Regions from separate parts of the Paenibacillus sp. FSL H8-0034 genome, predicted to be linked through region 1. Evidence: riboswitches for the same ligand, from Rfam matches in the RefSeq annotation. Region 1 holds a riboswitch; each other region holds the start of a gene.

Region 1 (7,833 bases):
GGTCTGATAACATCCCGCTTCCATATGGTGTCAGCCGGGTTGGAAGCTGATTTCACCAATAATGGTGCAACCACATTGCCTTGGTTAATAATAGGCGTATAGGATAACGCTACATGTAGCGGACTCATCTGGACTTCTCCTTGTCCGTAAGCCGAATCGGCAAGCTGAATGTCGTTCTTGATCCCCTGATTGGCCAGACTGGATCGCGGAAATGGGTACGGCAGCGGCAGCGGCTCTCCAAAACCGAATTTGTAGGCGCCATTGTAGAATGTATCTTTTCCCATCGCAAGCGCTTCCTGAGCAAAAAATATATTATCCGAGAAAACCAGCGCATCACGTAAATTTTCATTGTGCACATCCCGATCACGTGTTACATAATAGTTGCCCCAAGATGCATCCTTTGTCCAGTATAAGCCTTGAATATTTCTGACGCGATCTGGAGAGGACACACCTGCGTTCAAGCCTACGGCCGCTGTAACGGTTTTAAAAATCGAGCCCGGTGAATACAGCTTTGTAAAACGGTTAAGGAGCGGAATATTAGGATCCCCATTCCACTTGTTCCATTGCTCAGCCGAAAGTCCCGATACAAACAGATTAGGATCATACGCAGGGCTGCTGACCAATGCCAATATTTCACCGCTCTGCGGCTGTAAAGCAGAGGCAGAACCCGCATCTCCTTGATACTGCTCGTAGATCGCCCTTTGCAGTCCGCTATCGATTGTGGTTTGGACATTCTCTCCCGCTACCGTCTCCTTGGATGCCAACGTTTCACGGGTAGCCCCATTCTCATCAATGATCACGATTCGCACTCCGTCCTGGCCCTTTAAGCTTTTCTCGAACAACTGCTCCAGCCCTGCCTTGCCCAACTGGTCATCAGGACCGTAGCCTTGATCCTTCAGCTTGGCCAGTTCCTCTGCGTTAATCCCTTGAACGTAGCCAGTCAAATGGGCGGCGGCTTCGGCAATTGGGTAGGTGCGGATCTTCTTTTGCTGAAAGGAGACGCCCTCTATGCCTTGAAAAGCCATGACTCCCTTACCGTCGGTAGAACCGATTGGAACAAAATTACCGGGTTTTACCCAGGAAGCCTTTAGCTTTTTGTTAACCTCATCCGCTGATAATCCCAAATATTGAGCAACCGATTGAACCGTCTTTTCAGCATCCGGGCCTAAACGATCCGCGGCTAATCCAAGAATGATCAAGCTGCCATTAATCGCCAGCCCTTCCCCATTCCTGTCGTATATTTCACCCCTCATCGCCTTAGTGGTACGTACAGTTACCTTATCATTGTCCTTCATAGCGGGGAAAATAAGCGAAGGATTCCAGTCTACCTTCCAATACATGGTTGAGTTTTCCTTGATTAACTTTGCTTGATAATTAAATTCAATGGGACCTGCAATCGTCATAAGCGAAGCATGGTAAGTATAAGTAGCTGTATCCTCTGGTGCAGGAGTTGGCTTGGTAGGAGCTGGAAGTGTTGTCCTTTCGATATGCAGCTGACTCATCCCGATTCCTTCATAAATGGAGGAGTAACGCTTAACGAACTGCTCTTGCGATAGTCTGGTTTGGGAATCTGACGACAGCATCGCATACATATCTTCATATTGTCCCTTTTGCCACGCGGCCATATAAGAATCGAAGACCTGCTCGGGCGTCATCGCTTTAGGTTTGGATGCTTCGTTCCGACAGCCGGTAATGAGCAGCAGCAGAAATCCCACGATCAACCATTTGGATGTTTTCAAGGATAATCCCCCTTTGCATATAAGTTATCTATTATCCGTAAATGCGGCTTACCATACTAAATATAATGAAGTATGGCAATCAGTTACATAGACAAACGATCACAACTTGCTGACATTTTCATTTCACAAAAGGAAAATAGACGATCCCGTGAAGGCAACCGTCTATTTTGGAGTGATCTATGGGTTAGCATGGGAGCAGTTGGCGGCTTCTCCCACAACATAGCATATGTAAATCTATCAATGAAGGAACGACAAGTTCCTCCCCTACAAGCGCACATTTTGTATAAGTACAATCCATCAGCCTCTGACCATCATAACATACAGAAGGTCACACGGAAGGAGGCTGGAAATATGGGATATTTAGGCGGAGCTGGCGTAGGTTGTGGGAGCTGTGCAGGTTTGGGTCTGGGAACTAGCACAGGTGTAATTCTTGTTTTATTCATTCTGCTTGTTATTATTTCGAGAACATTCATCTAACATAAACCGTTAATATCGTGATATAGTCAAAAAGACAGTAACCCGAAGGGAATTGGATTCCTTAATCGGTTACTGTCTTTGTTCAGAGCGACGCCTGCATACAAGCTTAATTCGCAATAAACTCCTGAACCCACTCGCCATTATAATAAGCTACGCCAATTTTCGTATAATTAGGGCTCAAAATATTTTGTCGATGCCCTGCGCTGTTCATCCAGGCAGTCATCACATCCTGTGGAGTCTTCTGACCCATGGCAATATTTTCACCTGCATACGTATATCGAATACCATACGATTTCATCATGTTAAAGGGGGAGCCATAGGTAGGAGAGGTATGATCAAAATAATGATTGTTATACATATCCTTCGCTTTATCCAAGGCCATAGCCGATAATGCACTATCGCTTGCCAATGTCTTCAAGCCTGCTTTGGTGCGTTCCTGATTAACCAAATTAACCACTTGACTCGCAAAGGTGGAGGTGGTTGTCGGGGTGCCTGTTCCCTGCGGAGCTGGAGCACTTGAGCTTGTTCCGGGTATATTCAATACCATGCCAGGCCAAATATTATTGGCATTGGTAACCTGTGGATTGGCTTGAACAAGGGAGCTTAAGCTAATTCCATACTTCTGGGCTATCGTCCACATCGTATCGTTGCCTGTTACCGAATACGGAGCAGCCGAAACCGCCGTGGCGCCAACAATTGTACCCAAGGCAAGTAAACCGGTTAATACGGACTTCTTCAAAAACATTGCAAACATCCTCTCTTTTTTAAGGCCTACGAGGTTAGCTGACGGGTTCGGGTCAAAGAGCAATCGCCCGGCCATAAATACGGCTTCACCCCAAAGATTGGGTTCCCCATGCCTCTTGTGGAAGCTTCGGCCTGATATGAATCTCTCACAATACCCGTATGCACAGCTTGATGCTGGATATGGTTTAAGAGAGTTCCATTTTAACACGGGATTTACCGACGAGCACTGCACAAAGTTTTCCATTCCTATTTGCATTTCACAAAGCCTTCATGCTTTGTTCACCTTTCCGTTATTGAAATAGCTCAATGTAGTCATGCCTTTGTGAAAAATGATAGATACAATAAAAGGCAGGTGAGGTGATAATAGATGACAAGCAAATACAGAGTATTGGTCGCCGATGACGAAGAACGTATACGCACAATCGTACGCATGTATCTGGAGAAAGACGGAGCTTGTGTTGAGGAATCCGACAATGGCAACGATGCTTTGCATAAAGCGGTGGATAACGATTATGACATCATTGTGCTGGATTGGATGATGCCGGGTCTGAGTGGACTGGAAATTTGTCAGATGGTCAAGCAAGTAAAAACTACTCCCCTGCTTATGCTTACAGCCAAGGATAATGAAGACGATACGATCCATGCCTTCAAAGCAGGGGTCGATGATTATGTGACCAAACCTTTTAGTCCAAGGGAATTCACATGCCGAATTCAAGCTATCCTTAAACGGACACAACCCGGCAAATTCTGGTCTGCCACCCAATCACCCGCAAACAGATTTATGCTGCCCCATCTTATAATCGAGCATGATGCCCGCAGAGTACTTGCAGATGGACGCGAGATTTCCTTAACTCTCAGGGAGTATGAGCTGCTGCGATATTTAGTAATGAACGAAGGAATCACCTGCACAAGAGACAAGCTTTTTCGTGATGTGTGGGGCTATGAAGACCATGGAGATCATCGCACTGTAGATTCCCATGTTAAACGCGTTCGTGAAAAATTACAGTCTGTGTCCCCTGCTGCTGCCGCCATGATTGGGACTGTCTGGGGTATCGGTTACCGATTGAAGGCTTCGAATATTTAAAACAGCTTCTGCATAGTGAACAATTGGGGTGAATTGTCTCGCTCTGCTAATTGCTATTATGGAAACCGTTTATGTGGTAAAAGGACGGGAAGTGTACAGGAAGATGGCTCAATTCTGGGGTAAGCTCTTTCTGATCAATTTTGCCATCGGGATTGTCATAGGTTCGTAGGTGATATGTTTGGAGCTCCGTTGGCCATTGAGGCCTTGCTTTCTTTATGGAGTCTACCTTCATTGGACTATGGATCTTTGGTTGGGATCGCCTCTCGGCCAAGCTTTGTTGACAGTAAATTGTCAGCCGGGATCGGGGGCAGGCTTTTTTGCTGTGCCGTCATCTGCATAATTGATTATTATGTTATTGTACTGCGTAACAACAAATGGAGGGCAAGGATGACATTAAGGTTAATGCCATCCGCCCAGGGTGGATGGAAACAGGTGATTAACAGTCTGAGATCAGAGGATCACAAACAGCCTCACACAATACATGATGGGAGTCCGAAGACTACAGAACAACCTCTCTGCCGGTTTCCGCAGATTTATAGATGGCTGATAAAATTTTAATCATATCAACGCCATGCTCCGGCAGATTGATCGGCTCTGCTCGCTGCTGGACGACCTCGATAAAATGCCTAAGATGCTCTGCGTGGCCTGGAGGCGCATCTTTTTTCAGGACAGGGGTGATGTTCGTCAATTGGCCTGCTGCTTCGGAATATAGCTGCAGCACGCCATTCCGCAAATTGCTGCCCGCTTTGGTGCCGCGAAGCTCGACGAAGTTCGCATCCTCAAGAATATTGGAGGCCCAGCTGAACTCAATTTGCAGTGTAGCTCCGTTCTCAAAACGTATAAATCCAATAGCAAGATCCTCGACGTCAAAGGTTCCGCCTTCTTTCTTTTCACCGAAACGGCTGTGGACAGAGTTGGAAATTTCATTATTAGCGAATTTGGTATAGGTCGCACCAGCAACCGCCACCGGCTTCGGGTTGCCCATCAGCCATACAGCCAAATCGATGAAATGGACACCTAAGTCAATTAACGAGCCGCCACCAGAAAGCTCCTTCGTTGTGAACCAGCCGCCTTTTCCGGGAATGCCTCTACGACGAACCCAACCGCAGCGACCTGTATAAATCTCACCCATATGCCCTTCGTCAATATAACGCTTTAAATAGCTGGAGGCTGGTGTGAAGCGGTTGTTTCTCATCGTCATCAGCACCTTGCCGCTGGCTTTGGCTGCATCGGCCATTTTCTGGGCTTCCTCAGGATTGATGGCATCCGGCTTCTCGCAGAATACATGCTTGCCGGCCTTCAAGGCTGCAATTGCGATTTCGGAATGAAAGTAATTCGAAGTACAAATATCGATCACATCGATATCATCACGCCCTAGCAGCTCACGGTAGTCAGCGTATGCGGAAGGGATGCCAAATTCTGCTGCAACGGACTCAGCACGTTCTTGATTGATATCACAAACAGCGACGATCTCCACCTCAGGATGTGCTTGCAATGGCTGTACATGTGATACCCGAAAAATGTTGCCGACGCCAACAATACCTAATCTTAACTGATTTGCCATGATGCTTCCTCCTCTAATTCCCTATGTAGGTTTATAGCTTAGTGATCATTTGGGTCAAATTGACATAAGCCTAACATTGTTCAGTATACAGGAATTCAGTTTTGAAGTCCTTTACCTATTATCCAATTTTATTCACTTATCTTATCGTCAGCATTCTATGTATATGAAGGCTTTACATAGGGTTTCCTTTGAAATACAATCAATGTTATCGGTTACAACCAATTGATGTATCTTACTTATACTAAGGCGGATCCAGGTGACTTATGATGCGAATTGTTACTGCAGGGTATTCCCGGCACACACGGAGTTATTATTCTAACCAGGCGCATGGCTTGAAGTATTTTCTAGTGCGGCTGCAAACAGAGGGCTTCTGCCAAGCTTTGGTGAATGGCACCTTATACACAATTCGCCCAGGCGATCTCCTGCTATGCAAACCTGGGGACAGCTATGAGCTGATGGTTCAGCTTGGCAGCAATGAGCCGCCGAGCGGGGACTACTTTCTAAGCGTGGAGCTCAATGAATGGATGCTGGAATGGTGGGAGGACTACAAACAAGAAGTCAAGCTGAATGTAGGTGTAGACGAAATGCTGATTTCCATTTGGCGGCATCTGGTCTATGAAAAGCGGAGAGTGAAGGACTCCAATCCCGACATCATGGATTATTTATGCCGAAGCATTCTGTTGCATATGAATCGTCTGATTTCAGGTGGCGTCAGCTCTAATCCCTATGAACGCTCGGTGTCCAACCAAATCAAAATGTTCATAGAGAAAAATGCTACGGAGCCCATTACGCTCAGGGACGTCTCAACGGCTGTTGGCCTTAGCGTGTCCCGGGCTTCGCAGCTTTTCAAGGAGGCGTTTAATCAATCGGTGATGGATTATGCCATCGAGGTTCGTTTGTCAATTGCCAAAGAGCGCATTTTGATCGGTGGCTCAACCTTGCAGGAGGTTTCCTTTCTTTGCGGGTTTGCCAACTATACCCATTTTAATCGTTCATTTCGTTTGCGCTACGGGATGTCACCCAGCGAATACAGACGGCAGGTTCGTCCTCAATGATGGCAAGCCAATTGCAAGGGCAACCTGGGTGCTTTTTACCAGTTCCAGTTGCCCTTACTTAGTCCGATTTGTTCTAGACATGCAAGTAATAAAGACTTATGAACTGCAGTAAGTGATTGTTCAGTACAGGCTGAATCCGCTATGTATTCAAGCTCCTTTGCCTTTTTTAAAGTTGATTCGGACAGATTGTTCGAAATCACTGCCTGATTAAAGCACGGAGGTGATATAAAGACTCGGCTGGATCGTTCCAGAATAAGCCGTGTATGATCGGGAGGGATAACTTCAATCTTGACGACCATTGAGATCGCAATTGCAGCGACGAGAATACCGGCTCCAACAAGATATCGCTTGATATACGTTTTCATTCAATGGTAATCCCCCAAATCAGTCTTTGTCGCTTCATAATCCCAAGCATAGAACCAGCTATCCGGGTAACTTGGACAAACAGTCGTTTTTTGCATATATTACACCTTTCTTTGCCGAATTTCTTGCACCTTACTACTTTACAAGATACAGCTAAAAAGTTGTATGACTACAAAGAGCTATTTTCAATAAGAATGACAACATATGCTTAAAAGTATATGGGTAAGAACGTAAATAACCACTCAGCGTATATGAGCGGCGAATTACATTTACAAATGTTCATCTATGGTCACTATATCAACCTGTCTCTATAATAGTACTCAAAATTCTATATAAAATGGTTGAGACTCCGCGTTTAAACAATATTCAATCCGTTGCCTAAAGTTCTGCCATGTCACCATACTCAACCCCTCTTCTATTGGAAAATATTTAGTTTCCAAGCTTTCATTCGTTATCGTTAGCTGTCCTCCAATTGGTCTTGCTAAAAATAATGTATTGACTATTGATCTCTCTACATTTTGAAATACTCCACAAAATTTTATGATCTCAACATCAACTCCTGATTCTTCCTTAGTTTCTCGAATAGCAGCGTTGTGTAACGACTCGCCTTCTTCAACTTGTCCTCCGGGCATTTCCCAACCTCTTTTTGGTCCCTTGATAAGCAATATTTCATTATTATCATTAATCACGATTGTCGCAGCAGATACAATGTGTTTGGGAGGATTCATATATGGAACAGTCCTTTCAAATGTTATTCTTTATAGCCGCGCAGCTTGGGCAGCATCTGCTGCAAATCCAGCATATACC
Region 2 (7,833 bases), 4.1 Mb from region 1:
TTTATGTCGAAAAATCGAAGAAAGTGCAGGTGAAGGATCATGACTCGTTCTCTTCAAGAAGAAAAAGTTTTTAAGGACCCTGTTCACAAATATATTTATGTTCAGGATCAGACGATTTGGGATTTGATTAATACCAAGGAATTTCAAAGGCTGCGCCGGATCAGGCAGCTTGGCACCTGCTTTGTAACTTTTCATGGGGCAGAGCACAGCCGATTCTCACATTCGCTTGGCGTATATGAGGTGACTCGAAAAATCATCTCGCAATTTGAACGCAACCAGTATGAGGATTGGCCTCGGGAAGAAAGACTGCTCTCCTTATGCGCTGCTTTGCTTCACGATGTCGGGCATGGTCCCTTTTCCCATTCCATCGAAAAGACATTTGGCACCCACCATGAGGATTGGTCCTGCAGGATCGTGCTTGGCGATACCGAGATCAATCGTGTCCTTAAACAGGTGTCACCCACCTTTCCTGAGCAAGTTGCTGGTGTTATTTGCAAAACCTACCACAAGGAAATTGTCGTCAGCCTCGTTTCCAGCCAGCTCGATGCTGATCGTATGGATTATTTGCTTCGTGATGCTTATTTTACAGGGGTCAATTATGGCACCTTCGATCTGGAACGTATATTGAGAATTATTCGCCCCTTTCAAGGCCATATTGTTGTGAAGGAGAGCGGGATGCATGCCGTCGAAGATTATTTGATGTCGCGCTATCAAATGTATTGGCAGGTCTACTTTCACCCGGTTACGCGAAGTGCTGAAATTATTTTGCAAAAGGTGTTCGGACGCGCCAAGCATCTATATGAGGAAAATTATGAGTTCGCTTTTATGCTTCCGCCTCTATTAAGCTTATTCCGCAAAACGTTAACGGTGCAGGAATACCATATGCTGGATGAAGCGTTTATGCAGACCGTGCTGGCACAATGGTCAACCGAAAAGGATCCGATTTTGTCGGATTTATGCTCACGGTTTTTAAACCGCCGCCTGTTTAAGTATGTGAGGCTGGAGCAGCTGGATATTAAACAATTGGAAAAATTACGAGTTGTGATGCAGGACGCAGGCATAGATCCGACATTTTATATGGAAATTGATTTTCCCTCGGATCTTTCGTATGATGTGTACCGTCCGGGTGAGCACGATGAAAACTTGCCGATATTGCTGCTTGATCAGCATGATCAATTAACTGAAATTTCCCAGAAGTCAGAAATTATCCGTTCAATCAGCGGCATTCATAAAGGGCAATACCATTTATATTTCCCTGAGGAGCTGCTGCAGGTTGATCGCAGTACCATCCCGACCGAGCTCAGAAACCTGCTGGATGCGGAAGACTAACTATAGAAGGAGCCATAACCATTATGCTAACCGACACTCATGTACATTTAAATGCGCCCCAGTTCGATGAAGATCGACAAGAGGTCATACAGCGCGCGTTAGAGAACGGAATCAGTCGAATGATCAATGTCGGATTTAACAGAGAAACGATTCCAAGCTCGATCGCTTTGGCTGAGCAATATGATTGTATTTATTCGACTGTGGGCTGGCATCCGCAAGATGCCAAAGATATGACGCCTGAAGATCTGGAATGGATCGAGCAGCTGTGCAGCCATCCCAAGGTTGTCGCTATTGGAGAAATCGGACTCGACTATTATTGGGATACTTCTCCCAAAGATGTCCAGGACAAGGTGTTCCGTCAACAAATTCGGCTCGCCCGCAAGCTGGGTATGCCCATAGCCATTCATAACCGTGATGCTCACCATGATATTATTCAGGTACTGCGTGAGGAGAAGGCAGCCGAGGTCGGCGGCGTGATGCATTGCTTCTCTGGCAGCTGGGAAACGGCGAAGCAATGTCTGGATATGAATTTTTATATTTCCTTTGGAGGACCTGTGACCTTTAAGAATGCCAAGCAGCCAAAAGAAGTGCTGGACAAGGTACCTCTGGATCGATTGTTGATCGAAACGGATGCCCCTTATCTGACGCCTCACCCCTACCGCGGCAAGCGGAATGAGACTGCTTATGTGAAATTAGTCGCAGAAACTGCTGCTCAAATTAAAGGCCTTACACTTGAACAAATTGCTCAAATTACTACCCAAAATGCCATTACATTATTCGATCTAAAATGAATCATTTGTGGGTGGTGAGAAGCTTTGTTTTTATCGGTCTAGGGGATATCGCAAGTAAATATACACATGCATAATGAAAATGAGAGATAAATAGGGTTTTTATCGGTAAAAACCTGAATTATGGCCTAATTCAATTGAAATTCACCGTTTTTTGCCCTGTTTGTATACTTTACAAGTTCACACCGGAGAGCGTAAACTCAATATTAACTTAATACGATTACCAATTTTCCATTTTCGCTGAGTTTCCTAATGGGAAACGGGGGAACCAAAAAGTGATCTGCACATTGCATTCAATGGGGCAAAAGTCACGATTTCTGGGGTGAATCTTTCGGATAGAATCACGTGTTTACGCGTATGCGATTCAATCCAAAGTAGGGCGACTCTCAAGTCCGAATCCGTCAGCTAACCTCGTAAGCGTTAAGAGAGAGGTAACGATTGTCGTGTACTTTATTTCACCACGCCGGTGAAATAATATAAGAGTCACGGGAAGAGTCCTCTTCTCCGCTGACTTTTTTTGTGTTCTCCCGTCATTATAGCAGGGGTTCCGGAACAGGCCGACATCTTACACTGGGGAGGTGTTGAACGCACTCAGAAAGAACGATATGGAACGTAGATTGCAGCCCTTTAGTTTCTAGACAAATGCGCCTCGATTTTGAATGGAAAAGCCGAAGCCGTTTATCCTCGTTTAACGAAAGATTGCAAAACCTAAACCATAGTCGCGTCAGATGAATCATGTGATACACTCGACGGCGGGGCTTTAAGGAGGACCGAATAAGTGGGAGCTATTGAGTATGAGCAACCCCATGTAAGACGATCATCCAGCATGTCCTTCGCATTGCGATGGAAGCATGAAAACTTGCGTTTGATTTCGATCGTTTCACTGATTTCAATCGCTATCGCTTTCATGTTTTTAATGATGTTATACGGCACGGCTACCAAGCGGGTATCTGTGGTTGTCAATGGACAAGAATCAGTTGTGTATACGAAGCAATGGATTCTGCAACGTTTACTGGATGAACAGGGGATTTCTATTGGAGAGCATGATCGTCTCTCCGCATCGCTGGATGCAAAGGTAAATACGGGCGACCGCATTGCCATTGACCATGCGAAACCGTTACAGCTTACAGCTGACGGAGAAGTAAAAACCTTCTACACAGTGGCCAAAACTGTAGGAAGCGCTTTGCAGGAATTTCAAGTCTCGATCGGAGAGCTTGATAAGGTGAGTCCTGCGCTTGACACCGAATTATCTGAAACCGGTGTAGTTCAAATTGTTCGCGTTAAGAAAGAAAAAGAAGAGTTCTCGGAAAAGATAGCCTTTGATGTTGAGAAGCAAAGTGATGCGCAGCTCCCTAAGGGCAAGGAACAGATTGTACAAGAGGGTCAAGAGGGCGTAATTGTAAAAACAAAAGAGAAGTTGTTTGAGGATGGAAAGCTGGTATCAGAAGCAGTAGTGGATGAAAAGGTTCAATCCGAGCGTGTTAACAAAATTGTGGCAATAGGTACAAAAAATCCGGTTACGGTTTTATCTGCTTCTTCACCGAGCATTCAGGAATTATCCAAGAGTGGCTTGAAATTTAACGTAAAACAGGTTATAAATAATGTGACCCTGACTGCTTATTCAGCTGGTGTATCATCGACTGGCAAGAGCAGCGAGCACCCGCAATATGGGCTCACTGCGACAGGTACGAGAGTAATGGAAGGTCGAACGATTGCGGTGGATCCCACAGTGATTCCACTTGGCTGGTGGATATATATAGACGGGCTTGGATTCCGCAGAGCAGAGGATATTGGTAGTGCAGTCAAGGGGAACAAAATCGATGTTTATTTTGATAGCAACGATTATGCGAACCGTTTTGGCATGAAGCGAGGAAATACTATCTATGTAATCGGACCAAACAAGCCAACGTCAGACTAACAGTCGGCAATTGGGGCAGACTCATCATATATAGCATTACAGGAAGAGAAGAGGAATCCCTCTTCTTTTTTCTGCTTTGAAAGGTAAGGTGCAGGTGTGATTAAAGAAATGATTGTGGTAGAGGGGAAAGACGATACAACGGCAATCAAACGCGCTGTTGATGCCGAAACGATCGAGACCGGAGGTTCTGCGATTAACAAGGATATTATCCGGCGGATCAAGCTGGCGCAGCAGCGACGGGGAGTCATTGTGTTTACCGATCCTGACCACGCGGGGGAACGAATTCGCAAAATCATTACAGCCCAGGTTCCGGGATGCAAGCACGCCTTTATAACGCGAGAGGATGCGACCAGCAAAGGGGACATAGGAGTCGAGAATGCGTCGGTCGATACAATACGGAAAGCGCTAGAGAACGTGCGCACCGATTATGAAGCGGCGGAGTCGGATATTACACTGGAGGACCTGATAGCAGCGGGACTCATCGTTCATCCCCAAGCAGCGGCGAGACGCATGGAGATGGGCAAGCGGCTTGGCATAGGCTACTGCAATGGCAAACAGTTTTACAACCGCTGTCGAATGTTTCGAATCACACGTGAAGAATTTGCAGCTGCCTGGCAGCAACTTGAACAAGAAGAGGGCTGAAGGATGGATACGAACCAACGGACAGAGCAAATGGATATTGCCTCACCCAAAAGAACAAATGATTTGCTGAAAAAACATAGCCTTGTATTAAAAAAGAGCTTGGGCCAGAATTTTTTGGTGGACCCTAACATTCTACATAAGATCGTAAGCTCGGCAGATCTGGATGTAAACAAAGGCGTGCTGGAGATCGGTCCTGGTGTCGGAGCTTTGACTCAACAGCTTGCCAAAAAAGCGGGTAAGGTTGTCGCTATCGAGATTGATCAAAGGCTGCTTCCGTTGCTTACAGAAACCTTGGCGGGGTACGCTCATGCGAGCGTTATTCATGGCGATATATTGAAGGTCGATCTGCAGGCTTTATTTCAAGAACAGTTTAAGGATTTTGCTCAAGTAAGTGTTGTGGCCAATCTTCCTTATTACATCACAACGCCGATTATTATGAAGCTGCTGGAGGAGAAGCTGCCTCTCGAGTATATCGTTGTCATGATTCAAAAGGAGGTAGCCAGTCGGATGTCAGCCAAACCGGGTGGCAAGGAATATGGAAGCCTGAGTATAGCTGTTCAATACTACTGCGAGCCTGAGGTCGTCACGATTGTTCCCAAAACCGTGTTTATCCCCCAGCCGAACGTAGATTCAGCTGTTATCAGACTGAAAGTGCGTCAGCAGCCGGCTGTCGAGGTCGAGGATGAGGCTTTCTTTTTTGAGGTGGTCCAGGCCTCATTCGTTCAACGCAGGAAAACCATCTATAACAATCTGGCAGTCCGCTATTTCACCAAAGAAACCAAGGGGCAGCTGGAGGCTATTTTGTTGGAGGCTGGCATTGACCCTGTGAGACGCGGTGAAACGCTTTCTATGGAGGAGTATGCCCGTTTAAGCAGTTGTTTGTCCAAGGCACTGGGCAGAGCTTAAATCGCCTGTATGGTGACCCTGCTCGGTATTCACCAATGGCTGTGAAGCGCCATAAGATACACGAGGAGGCGATTGCCCATGAAACAGGGAGATCTGGTTACTCGTAGATCTTATGATAATGATATTGTGTTTAAAATTCAGGACGTTATACAGCGGCAGGCTCTCCTAAGAGGAGTGGATTATCGTTTGCTTGCTGATGCGCCTCTGAGTGACCTGCTAAGTGCCCCACAGCTGGATTCATATCCGCCCGCAAGCAGAGTGCATCCTCCTTGGATGGACATGATTCGCAGTAATGAGGTTCAGCAAATGTTATTGCCTTCGATGGATTCACATGGGGCGAAGGCAGCGCCTAACGAGAGCATAGCTATGAGATATTTTGAATTACCGGGCAAAGTGCTGCATTTGGACGGAGATCCCGCTTACTTACGAAAATGCATGAACCTGTATGGTGAGCTCAGGGTGCCAGCAGAAGGCTTTTACGTGTCTGAGGTCAAGATGGCTGAGGCCTTGTATCGCTTGCTGCCGCAAACGAAGCCGGATATTCTCGTCATTACAGGTCATGATGGCATTCTCAAAAATCGCAGAAGCGATATGAACCAGCTGGGCAGCTACAAAAACTCTTATCATTTTGTTCAGGCAGTCAAGGTGGCCAGACAATATGAGAAAAACAAGGATGAGTTGACCATTATTGCCGGAGCCTGTCAGTCCCACTTTGAGGCGCTGCTGCAGGCAGGTGCCAATTATGCCAGCTCACCGGCCCGTGTGCTCATTCATGCGCTAGATCCGCTCTGTGTCGCAGCTAAGGTAGCCTTTACTCCGATTCGTGATACCGTCAATGTGGCAGGTGTTATAGGCTTGACCCATAGCGGCTTTGAAGGAATGGGCGGTATTGAATCGCGCGGCAGCTTTCGCAGAGGAGTTCCTCAATTTCAATAGGACGGCTGACCAGAACGCCTTAGGGCGTTTTTTCTTTGGGCAATTATTTGGAGTGACGATACAGAATAAAGGTCTTCAACTGCAATTTTGACATTTCTGTGAACGTCATTAAACTTTTGCACACCTAAAATTGACTCAATTAAGCAAAAATGCCGTTGACAATAGCTTTGGACCACTGCTATAATATTTAACCTCATTTGACATAACCCCACTAATGCGGTATACTTTAGTAAGAAAGAGGTGGAGTGGTCAAATGGCTAAAAATGCGCTGTTGGATATCAAACGCAGTTTGGAACCTCATGTCGGACAAAAAATCATGTTAAGAGCAAATGGTGGTCGCCGTAAAACGATTGAACGTTCCGGTGTGTTAGAAGAAACCTACCCATCTGTTTTTATTGTGAAGCTTGATCAGGAACAAAATGCCTTTAAACGTGTTTCTTACAGTTATGCAGACATCCTCACTGAATCTGTTGAGGTTACGGTGTGTCAGGCTGATGGAGAACTACGGATTGCTATACATCAATAATTACATAAACAGCATACCCTTGGCGGGTGTGCTGTTTTTTGTTATAATATCAGAATTTATATGTTTTCAGCAGAGCTGAATATTCTGATATTGCAAGAAAAGCAACCTAGTGGACACGAATGTATCTTCACCGAATAGGCTTCGATCAGAAGCTTTTCTTACAGTGGATCGTATGAGAGCGGGGCAATGCGGGGATACTACAACCATCTTACCGAAAGGAAGGGTGGTTCGTATGTCACGCAGAGGCCGAAGCCGGGGAGTTATGTCTGAAGGGTTTAAGTACGAGCTTGCAAAGGACTTGGGTTTTTATGAAACCGTACAGCGAGAAGGCTGGGGCGGTATACGTACTAAGGACGCCGGAAATATGGTGAAAAGGGCGATTCAGATTGCCGAGCAGGCTTTAAAGCAGCAATCACAGCCTCCATTCAGGTGACCTCACAGCGATTCTATTCAGGCTGAAGCATGCATTAAGCGGCTTTAGCTTTTTTTTGTTCGTTTTTTGGTATAGTATAAACATATAGAAGCATAGAGCCGCAAAGAAGGTGTCGTAATGAAGGTTTTTGAGAAGGCTCCGGCCAAAATTAATTTATTACTGGATGTTTTGCGCAAGCGCGAGGATGGATATCATGAGGTTGAAATGATTATGACGATGGTCGATCTGTCCGACAGAATAGAGATGCAGGAATTGCCTCGTGACACGATTATCATTTCCAGTCAAGCCGGCTATATACCGCTGGACGAGAAGAATTTGGCGTTTCAAGCGGCTCGGTTGATTAAGGACCGTTATG
Region 3 (7,833 bases), 2.9 Mb from region 1:
AAACGCTTTCATTGGATGACAATTTGCATACCCCTTTCTTAGAAAAGTTACGTTTATCAGTTGTGGGAGCGTTCCCTTCTCACTCACAGATGGTACCTCTGCCGAGTTGAAGCTCCCTTCCTTGATCCGGGATACTCAGATGTTCGCTGACACGTTCATTCAGCTTTCTGGGTAACACGGGTACACATTTAGAGAATAAAAAAACACATAAAATGCTTTGTTATAAAACAAGCAGTTTATGTGTATCTCCTATTCTCCTACACAACTATTAACTTGTTTTCATCATACACGGTAGTAGTCAATTTTGTCAATAAAACGTTTACAATTTCTTAACATTAAATTTTTCAACACTTTTATAGTACCCAAACTGGCCATTTTTATTGACCAATGTCTATTTATTTCATGAAATGAATAGCGTTGGATCATGCTTTCTCCAGGATCAAATGGTTTCCCATACCCGTAGTGTGTCATTCATAATCAACTTCCAAGTCAGTGCGATGTTCACGCTTCTCATGTATAATAAGAGCCGTAGACCGACAAAGGAGTGGAACCACGATGTACAAAATGCTGGCAATCGATATCGACGATACGCTGATCAACGACCGTAAGGAAATAACCGAGGGAACCAAGGCGGCTTTGGAAAAGGCTTTGGCGCAGGGCGTTACCGTGACACTGGCAACCGGCCGGATGTATGCATCCGCCAAACAAATGGCTGCCCAGCTGGGCTTGAATGTTCCGCTCATCACCTACCAGGGCTCGTTGGTGAAAAATTCCGAGGATGGCGCAACGATTTATGAACGTACTGTTCCCACTGACGCGGCACATCATATTTTTGCATATTGCGAGCGCAATGAGCTTCATCTGCAAACCTATTTAGAGGATATTTTGTATGTACAAGCAGATAATGATAAAAGCAGAGATTATGCTGCCCTATCGAAGATCCCTTATACGGTCTATCCCGAGTTCCACGAGCTGGCGGATAAGCCATCGACCAAGCTGTTGATTATCGATGATCCCGGACGATTGGATGAAGTAGCGGTTGAGCTTCGCAATGAAATCGGCCATCTCGTACATATTACGAAATCGAAGCCTCACTTCCTTGAAATCGTGAATCGTGAAGGTACTAAAGGGCATGCGATCCGCTTTTTGGCTGAACGATTTGGTTATGAGATGTCAGAAGTTATGGCAATCGGCGACAGCTGGAACGATCATGAAATGCTGGAAGCCGCGGGTTTTGGTGTGGCGATGGGTAATGCCGTGGAATCGCTTAAGGAAATTGCCGATTTTGTGACCTTGTCGAACAATGAGGACGGAGTTAAGCATGTGGTGGAGAAGTTTGTTCTGCAAAATAGCTCTGATCGATAGGCAGGTTAGAGTGCCGTTTTAATGAAGAGAATTATAACGACAAAGACGGACTCCCGAAGGAATCCGTCTTTTTTTGGGGTGATCTATGGGTTAGCATGGGAGCAGTTGGCGGCTTCTCCCACATCATATCATACGTCAATCTATCTATCTTGGAACGACTTGTTCCTCCCCTACAAACGCACATTTTTTATGAGTCCAATCCATTAGCCTTTTGCCTTCATAACATACATTAGGTGAAATGGAAGGGGGTTGGAACTATGGGATATGTAGGTGGAGTTGGCGCTTCTTGTGGCAGTTGTGGAGGTTACGGTTTGGGAACTACCACAGGTGTTATTCTGGTTCTGTACATTCTGCTTGTTATTATTTTGAGAACATTCTAATATGAGTTAGACAATAAAAAGACAGTGACCGAAAAGGGAGCACGCTCCCGTTATCGATTACTGTCTTTCATGCTCTTATTTGGCAAAAATATGATTTCCGATGGTTACGGTCTGGGGTCGAGACCAGATCCACTTGCTGGTAGCGGTTATCGGATTGAAATAATAAAGTGACTGATTCGTAGGATCCCAGCCACGCAAAGCATCCTGCGCCGCCAGATACGCGGTTGCATCAGGGGTCAGCGTATATTGTCCGTCATCGACAGCCGTGAATGCCCCCGGTTGAAATACAACATCATGAATATTATTGGGGAACTGACCGGATTGTATCCGGTTCATAATCACGGCTCCGACAGCAACCTGACCCTCGTAAGGTTCACCACGAGCCTCGCTATAAATAACTTTGGCCATGATATCCAACTCAGCCTGATTTAATGAATAGTTTTTTAGCGATTTCCACGTTTGATCGCCGACAACTCCGTCAGAAGTTAATCCATAATCTTTTTGAAACTGGCGAACGGTTGCCAGGGTTTGTGAACCAAATTGTCCATCCAGTACATGTTGATCATACCCTATTGTTCTTAAACGGAACTGCAAATCCCATACATCTCCGCTTGATATTCCCTTTGTTAGTAGAGCCGCGGCTTGAGCCTGGTCCGTATGCACGGTACCCAGACTCATAAGAAGCAGCGCGATCCCCACAACAAATGCTTTCACTCGCTTCATTCGTTGTTTATCTCCCTTCGCTTTGGCAAAAGGGGTTATATGCTTAATTCGCAATAAATTCCTGAACCCACTCGCCATTATAATAAGACACACCAATTTTTGTATAATTAGGATTCATAATATTTTGTCGATGTCCTTCGCTGTTCATCCATGAAGTCATGACTTCCTGCGGAGTCTTTTGACCCATAGCAATGTTTTCACCGGCATACGTATACTTGATGCCATACGTGTTCATCATATCAAATGGAGAACCGTAGGTAGGCGAATTATGATCAAAATAATGATTATTGTACATATCCTTCGCTTTATCCAGTGCCATAGCCGATAATGCACTGTCACTAGTCAGCGGATTCAGACCTGCCTTCGCGCGTTCCTGATTCACCAAATCGACTACTTGACTGGCAAAGGTGGATTCAGTTGTCCCTTGCTGAACTGTTGAGTCTGTACCTGAACCTGTTTCCACACCTGTTCCAGTCCCTGTATTTGCAGCTGCACCATTACCTGTATCTACGTTAGTACCTGTATCTACATTTGTATCTGTATCTACGTTTGTATCTGCGCCAGTTCCTGAACCGAAGTCCGTTCCGAAGCCTAATCCTTGACCTGTGCCTATGCCAGGAAGATTCAATACCATACCAGGCCAAATGTTATTGCCATTGGTAATCTGTGGATTGGCTTTAAGCAGATCACTTAAATTAATCCCTTGCTGCTTGGCAACCACCGTCATCGTATCGTTACCTGTAGTTACTGTGCATGGAGCAGCTGAAGCAGCTGTGGCTCCAACCACCGTACCCAGAGCGAGTAAACCAGTTAATACAGATTTCTTCAAAATCATTTCGAACATCCTCTCTTTTTTGCGGCCTATGAGGTTAGCTGACGGGTTCGGATCAAAGAGTAAGGACCCGGCCATGAATATGGCTTCACCCCAAATAATAGGTTCCCCCATGCCTCTATAAGAAGCTTCGGCCTGAATGGTGTCTCTTAAAAAAACAATATGCTCAGCTTGGAAACTAGCTGTCTTTTTAAGAGAGTTTCATCTTAACATGGGAAAACCCGAAGTACACTGATCAAAGTTTTCCAATCTATTGGGGTCGAATGCTATCATTCGTCTGTCCTTTTCGTATGTGCAAAATTAAGCATGAAGGACAAACGATCATACATACGATAAAAGATGTAAGTAGGGATGTAGATTTCTAACCTGACATTTCAGGAGGATGATATGAAAAATTCTGAATCGTTCGTCCCCTTAAAACCATATCTTCATACCAAGGTGTTGGTGATCGGCTGCGGTCCTTTTTTGATATCTTTGGCTGACACGTTGCTTGAATCAGGATGGCTCCGTTTCCACATACTAATTACGGAATCCGTACCTACCGATCGTGAACAGCTGAAGGAATTGGTCGAGCATGCTCGTTTAACAGATCCTATGGCCGTAATAGAAGAACTTTGTCTGGATCGCAGCGGGAGAACTGAATGGCACGAGACAGTCGCGCCCTTTCATTCAATTTTGTACGTCTCGCAGGAAGCTCATATCGAGGAGCTTCGGAACTTGAATGCGGTTTGCAAAGTACAGCAGAAGCTGCTGCTGCCGGCTTTCTGTATACAGCAAATAGGACTGGTCGGGCCGCTCGTCCATCCGGACATGGAGGGCTGCTGGGAGTCTGCGTGGCGTCGGCTCCACCAAGCTGCTCTTGGCAGCACCCATCTCTCGTCCGACTTCTCGTCCACGGCAGGAACCATGCTGGCGAACGTCATGGTATTTGCGTGGCTCAAAGCGTTATCGGAAGCGGCTGAATCTGCAGCGCAACAGGCTTTCTTTGTACTTAATCTAAATACGCTGGAAGGCGATTGGCATTCATTTGTACCCCATCCGCTCGTGACCGGACTCCTTACGGCCCCTGATCGTACAGCCTATGTACAAGAATTTGAAATTCCCGATGCGCTGATTAAAGAGGAAAGAGAGCCTTATGGGTGGTTTTCCTATTTCAGCAGACTAACGTCATCCACAGCAGGAATCTTCCATACTTGGGAGGAAGGGGATTTGGGGCAGCTGCCGTTGGCACAGTGCCGTGTTCAGGCTGCTGATCCTCTCTCGGAAGGACCAGCCAAGCTGCTACCCGATGTAATTCGCTCAGGTCTGACTCATGAAGAGGCACGACGGGATGCAGGACTAGCCGGAATTGAAGCATATGTAACGCAATTGTCTACTTTATTCACTTCAGAACTGCCTCCATTCCCGTATGCTCATGGAAATGGGGCTGCAATTCAACCGTTTATCGGTATTGGAGCAGGTGAAACAGTCGCAGAAGGAGTGTGCCGCGGGCTGCTAATTTGCTTGACTGACACATTGACCAAATCGTTGATCAACCGGAAACCTTTTATCCGTCAAGTGCTGCCAGATAACGTCGAGGACGAACGCTGTAAATACTATTTGCAGTCATTGACGCTTATACAGGGGGCGCCAACGATCGGTCTTGGTATGGAATTGTACGGCTTTCCTGTTGTATGGGTCGGTATAAACGGCCTTTGGTATGGTCATGTAGGCTTGAATACGACATTGGCCTTAAGAAGCGTGCTGCAGCAAGCTCTGCGGTTCGCAGCAAACACACAACTGATACTTCCGCCGTCAGTACTCGTTGCAGCCTCTGTGATACTGGAAACAAAAGAACCCTCCCATCTGATCATTCCTTCCACACAAGAGAGTACATCATCTGAAATCTTGGCTGCGGCCTTGCAAATCCTGAAGCGGGACAGCAAGCGACTGCATGTGATGGATATGGCCAATGAGCCTTTTTTGAAAGAAGGGCTTGTAGGGGTTTGGGGCGTTCTTGTGAGAGAGGAGGATTCCCGATGAAATCTGTCATCGCGATTGTCGGAGAGGGAAAGCTTGCGGACCTCGTGTACCGGAGATTGTCTCATTCCTATTCAATCGCCCTACTGAATGATTTCAAGGAGAGTGTACCGGAAGCGGCACAATTGGTTATTGTTCTGCAGGATGAAGCCAGTTCCTTCTTGGTTAACGAAATTGAACAATTGTTGCAGCCGACAGGCATCCCCTGGATCCATGTCTGTGTTCTTGGTGATGAAGGTGTGATCGGACCCTTAGTACGACCCGGCTCACCGGGATGCTCGTTATGTGCGGACACGCGTTATCAGATGGCAGGACGCAATTTGGAAATGTCCGAGCAGCAGCTGAGAAGATTGGTATACGGAGACGAGCTTGATGAATCGGGCATTTCGCTCGCTGGCTTGCTGCACATATCCTGTCTAATTGAAGCAGAAGCACAGAGAATACTCCAGAGTAAGCTGGCTCTCACGGAAGGGCGCATCTATCTCGTTAACTTAATAACTTTGAAAAGCTCCCTACACCCTTTTTTACCTGACCCCCTATGTACCATGTGCGGTCAATTACCCGATGATACTGCTACGATAGCCCAGATTAAGCTCCAGCCAAGTCTTAAGAGCAGTCCCGCTAGCTTTCGCTGTCGTTCGGTTAACGAACTGAAGGATGTATTGATCAAAGATTATTTTGATTCCCGAACCGGACTTTTTAATGTATATCAGCCAGATCTTGCTTCATCCTTTGCTGCTGTCCATGCCAACCTTCTCTTGTTTGCAGGAGACGAGGTGACAGCAGGCCGCACTCATTCCTATGTGACCAGCACGCTGACCGCGATATTGGAAGGATTGGAGCGATATTGCAGTCAGGCACCGCGCGGTAAACGAACCGTAATTCGTGACACCTATCACAATCTCGCAGAGCAAGCGCTCAATCCGCTTGATGTAGGTGTGTATACAGATGAGCAGTATGCGCAGGAGGATTTTCCATTCCAACCGTTTCATCCGAACCATCCCATCGATTGGGTCTGGAGCTATTCGTTTATGCAGGAACGTTCGATTCTCGTTCCGGAGCTGCTGGCGTATTATAGTGTGACTTATGGTGAAGGCTATGTGAATGAAGCCTCCAACGGATGTGCGCTTGGCAGCAGTCTGGAAGAAGCGATTTTGTATGGAATTTTGGAGGTTGTAGAACGTGATTCATTCCTGATGACCTGGTACGCACAGCTTCCAGTGCCCCGTCTTGATCCTTATTCCACTGATAGCAAGGAATTGCGCTTAATGGTCGACCGTTTGCGAGCGGTAGCAGGGTACGAGGTTCAGTTGTTCAACATTACGACGGAGAACGGAATTCCATCTGTGTGGGCATTGGCGAAGAACACCAGGCCAACGGGAGCGAATCTCGTTTGTGCAGCTGGTGCTCATCTGGATCCGATAAGAGCCGCGATAAGCGCTATCCATGAACTCGCCGGCATGATCGGATCGCTTAGCACGAAGCTGGAAGCCAACCGCGAAACCTACCTGCATATGCTCGAAGATTCCTCCCAGGTTCGCCAAATGGAGGACCACTCCTTATTATACAGCCTGCCGCAGGCGGAATCGCGCCTGAGATTTTTGCTCGATAACCATCAGCCCTTGCAAACGTTCGCTGAAGCGTTTAAGCAGGTAACGATCCCACACACAGATTTGACAGAGGATTTAAAGGGCATTCTTATGGTGTTCAAAAAATTGAAGCTGGATATTATTGTCGTCAATCAGACAACACCCGAAACATTACGCAACGATTTGCATGGTGTGAAAGTGATCATTCCGGGCATGCTGCCGATGACATTCGGACATAACCTTACCCGCTTATCAGGACTGGAGAGACTACTGCGTATACCGGCAGAACTTGGATATGTGGAGCAGCCTCTTACATTGGAGCAGCTTAATCCATATCCACATCCATTTCCATAAATTTACAAATGCTTCTACAAGAAAAAGCCGCTCATCTTTTGATGCGGCTTATTAACTATTTATGTGATTAATTTGTATTTATTTCTTACCTGCGTGCTCGGACATCGGCAAATCTGTCGGGGAATACACGCCGATATTGTTCGTTCCTGCCTTAAAGGCCCAATATAACTCGGTAACCCCTACACCTACAGCGAATATGAACAGCACGAGTACAACTGAATACGTAATCTCCATCATATAATTGTCCCGAACATGCTGAACCTTGTCTTTCCAGCCCAGCTCACGAAAAACAACCGGCTGCAGCGGCGCGTACCCGATTAAAAAACGGTACGCTTCATTTATTTTAGCAAAAATAGGTTCCCCAGGGGATGGCTGCTCATCTGCATCCAGGTATTTATACCTCTTCATCAGAAAAAAATATCGGTCCTCAATTTCCTTCTCAATTGCGTCCTCGGTAAGGCCAAGTACCGCGCATGCCTGTCTGCGATCCTGCATAATTTTCCCTCCTTTTGATTTAAAGGTTCTGCAATCAGAAGGGAAATTATGCAAGGGAATATGTAAAAATTTACTG

The links. A riboswitch is a leader RNA that binds a small molecule or an ion and turns the genes downstream of it on or off. The one in region 1 is predicted to bind cyclic di-AMP.
Region 2: another riboswitch for cyclic di-AMP. It lies ahead of NST47_RS03140 (3D domain-containing protein); the one in region 1 lies ahead of NST47_RS21630 (CAP domain-containing protein).
Region 3: another riboswitch for cyclic di-AMP. It lies ahead of NST47_RS34295 (CAP domain-containing protein); the one in region 1 lies ahead of NST47_RS21630 (CAP domain-containing protein).

What each region holds. Positions count from the first base shown of each region.
Region 1 covers NZ_JBBOBS010000001.1:4,802,765-4,810,597, forward strand. Annotated here, with positions in the region: gene NST47_RS21620 (penicillin-binding transpeptidase domain-containing protein) at 1-1,739, opposite strand, end outside; gene NST47_RS21625 (YjcZ family sporulation protein) at 2,091-2,216, shown strand; gene NST47_RS21630 (CAP domain-containing protein) at 2,323-2,961, opposite strand; cyclic di-AMP (ydaO/yuaA leader) riboswitch at 2,970-3,103, opposite strand; gene NST47_RS21635 (response regulator transcription factor) at 3,328-4,044, shown strand; partial or broken gene NST47_RS21640 (cytochrome ubiquinol oxidase subunit I) at 4,082-4,319, shown strand; gene NST47_RS21645 (Gfo/Idh/MocA family protein) at 4,544-5,608, opposite strand; gene NST47_RS21650 (AraC family transcriptional regulator) at 5,872-6,663, shown strand; gene NST47_RS21655 (hypothetical protein) at 6,699-7,028, opposite strand; gene NST47_RS21660 (NUDIX hydrolase) at 7,347-7,754, opposite strand; gene NST47_RS21665 (FHA domain-containing protein) at 7,778-7,833, opposite strand, start outside.
Region 2 covers NZ_JBBOBS010000001.1:693,043-700,875, forward strand. Annotated here, with positions in the region: gene NST47_RS03130 (HD domain-containing protein) at 40-1,329, shown strand; gene NST47_RS03135 (TatD family hydrolase) at 1,353-2,120, shown strand; cyclic di-AMP (ydaO/yuaA leader) riboswitch at 2,346-2,553, shown strand; gene NST47_RS03140 (3D domain-containing protein) at 2,896-4,035, shown strand; gene rnmV (ribonuclease M5) at 4,132-4,677, shown strand; gene rsmA (16S rRNA (adenine(1518)-N(6)/adenine(1519)-N(6))-dimethyltransferase RsmA) at 4,681-5,583, shown strand; gene yabG (sporulation peptidase YabG) at 5,662-6,519, shown strand; gene veg (biofilm formation stimulator Veg) at 6,773-7,045, shown strand; gene NST47_RS03165 (small, acid-soluble spore protein, alpha/beta type) at 7,278-7,478, shown strand; gene ispE (4-(cytidine 5'-diphospho)-2-C-methyl-D-erythritol kinase) at 7,596-7,833, shown strand, end outside.
Region 3 covers NZ_JBBOBS010000001.1:7,674,980-7,682,812, forward strand. Annotated here, with positions in the region: gene NST47_RS34275 (carbohydrate ABC transporter permease) at 1-22, opposite strand, end outside; gene NST47_RS34280 (Cof-type HAD-IIB family hydrolase) at 556-1,365, shown strand; gene NST47_RS34285 (hypothetical protein) at 1,623-1,745, shown strand; gene NST47_RS34290 (cell wall hydrolase) at 1,821-2,468, opposite strand; gene NST47_RS34295 (CAP domain-containing protein) at 2,512-3,303, opposite strand; cyclic di-AMP (ydaO/yuaA leader) riboswitch at 3,311-3,446, opposite strand; gene NST47_RS34300 (bacteriocin maturation protein) at 3,688-5,322, shown strand; gene NST47_RS34305 (TOMM precursor leader peptide-binding protein) at 5,319-7,262, shown strand; gene NST47_RS34310 (J domain-containing protein) at 7,341-7,757, opposite strand.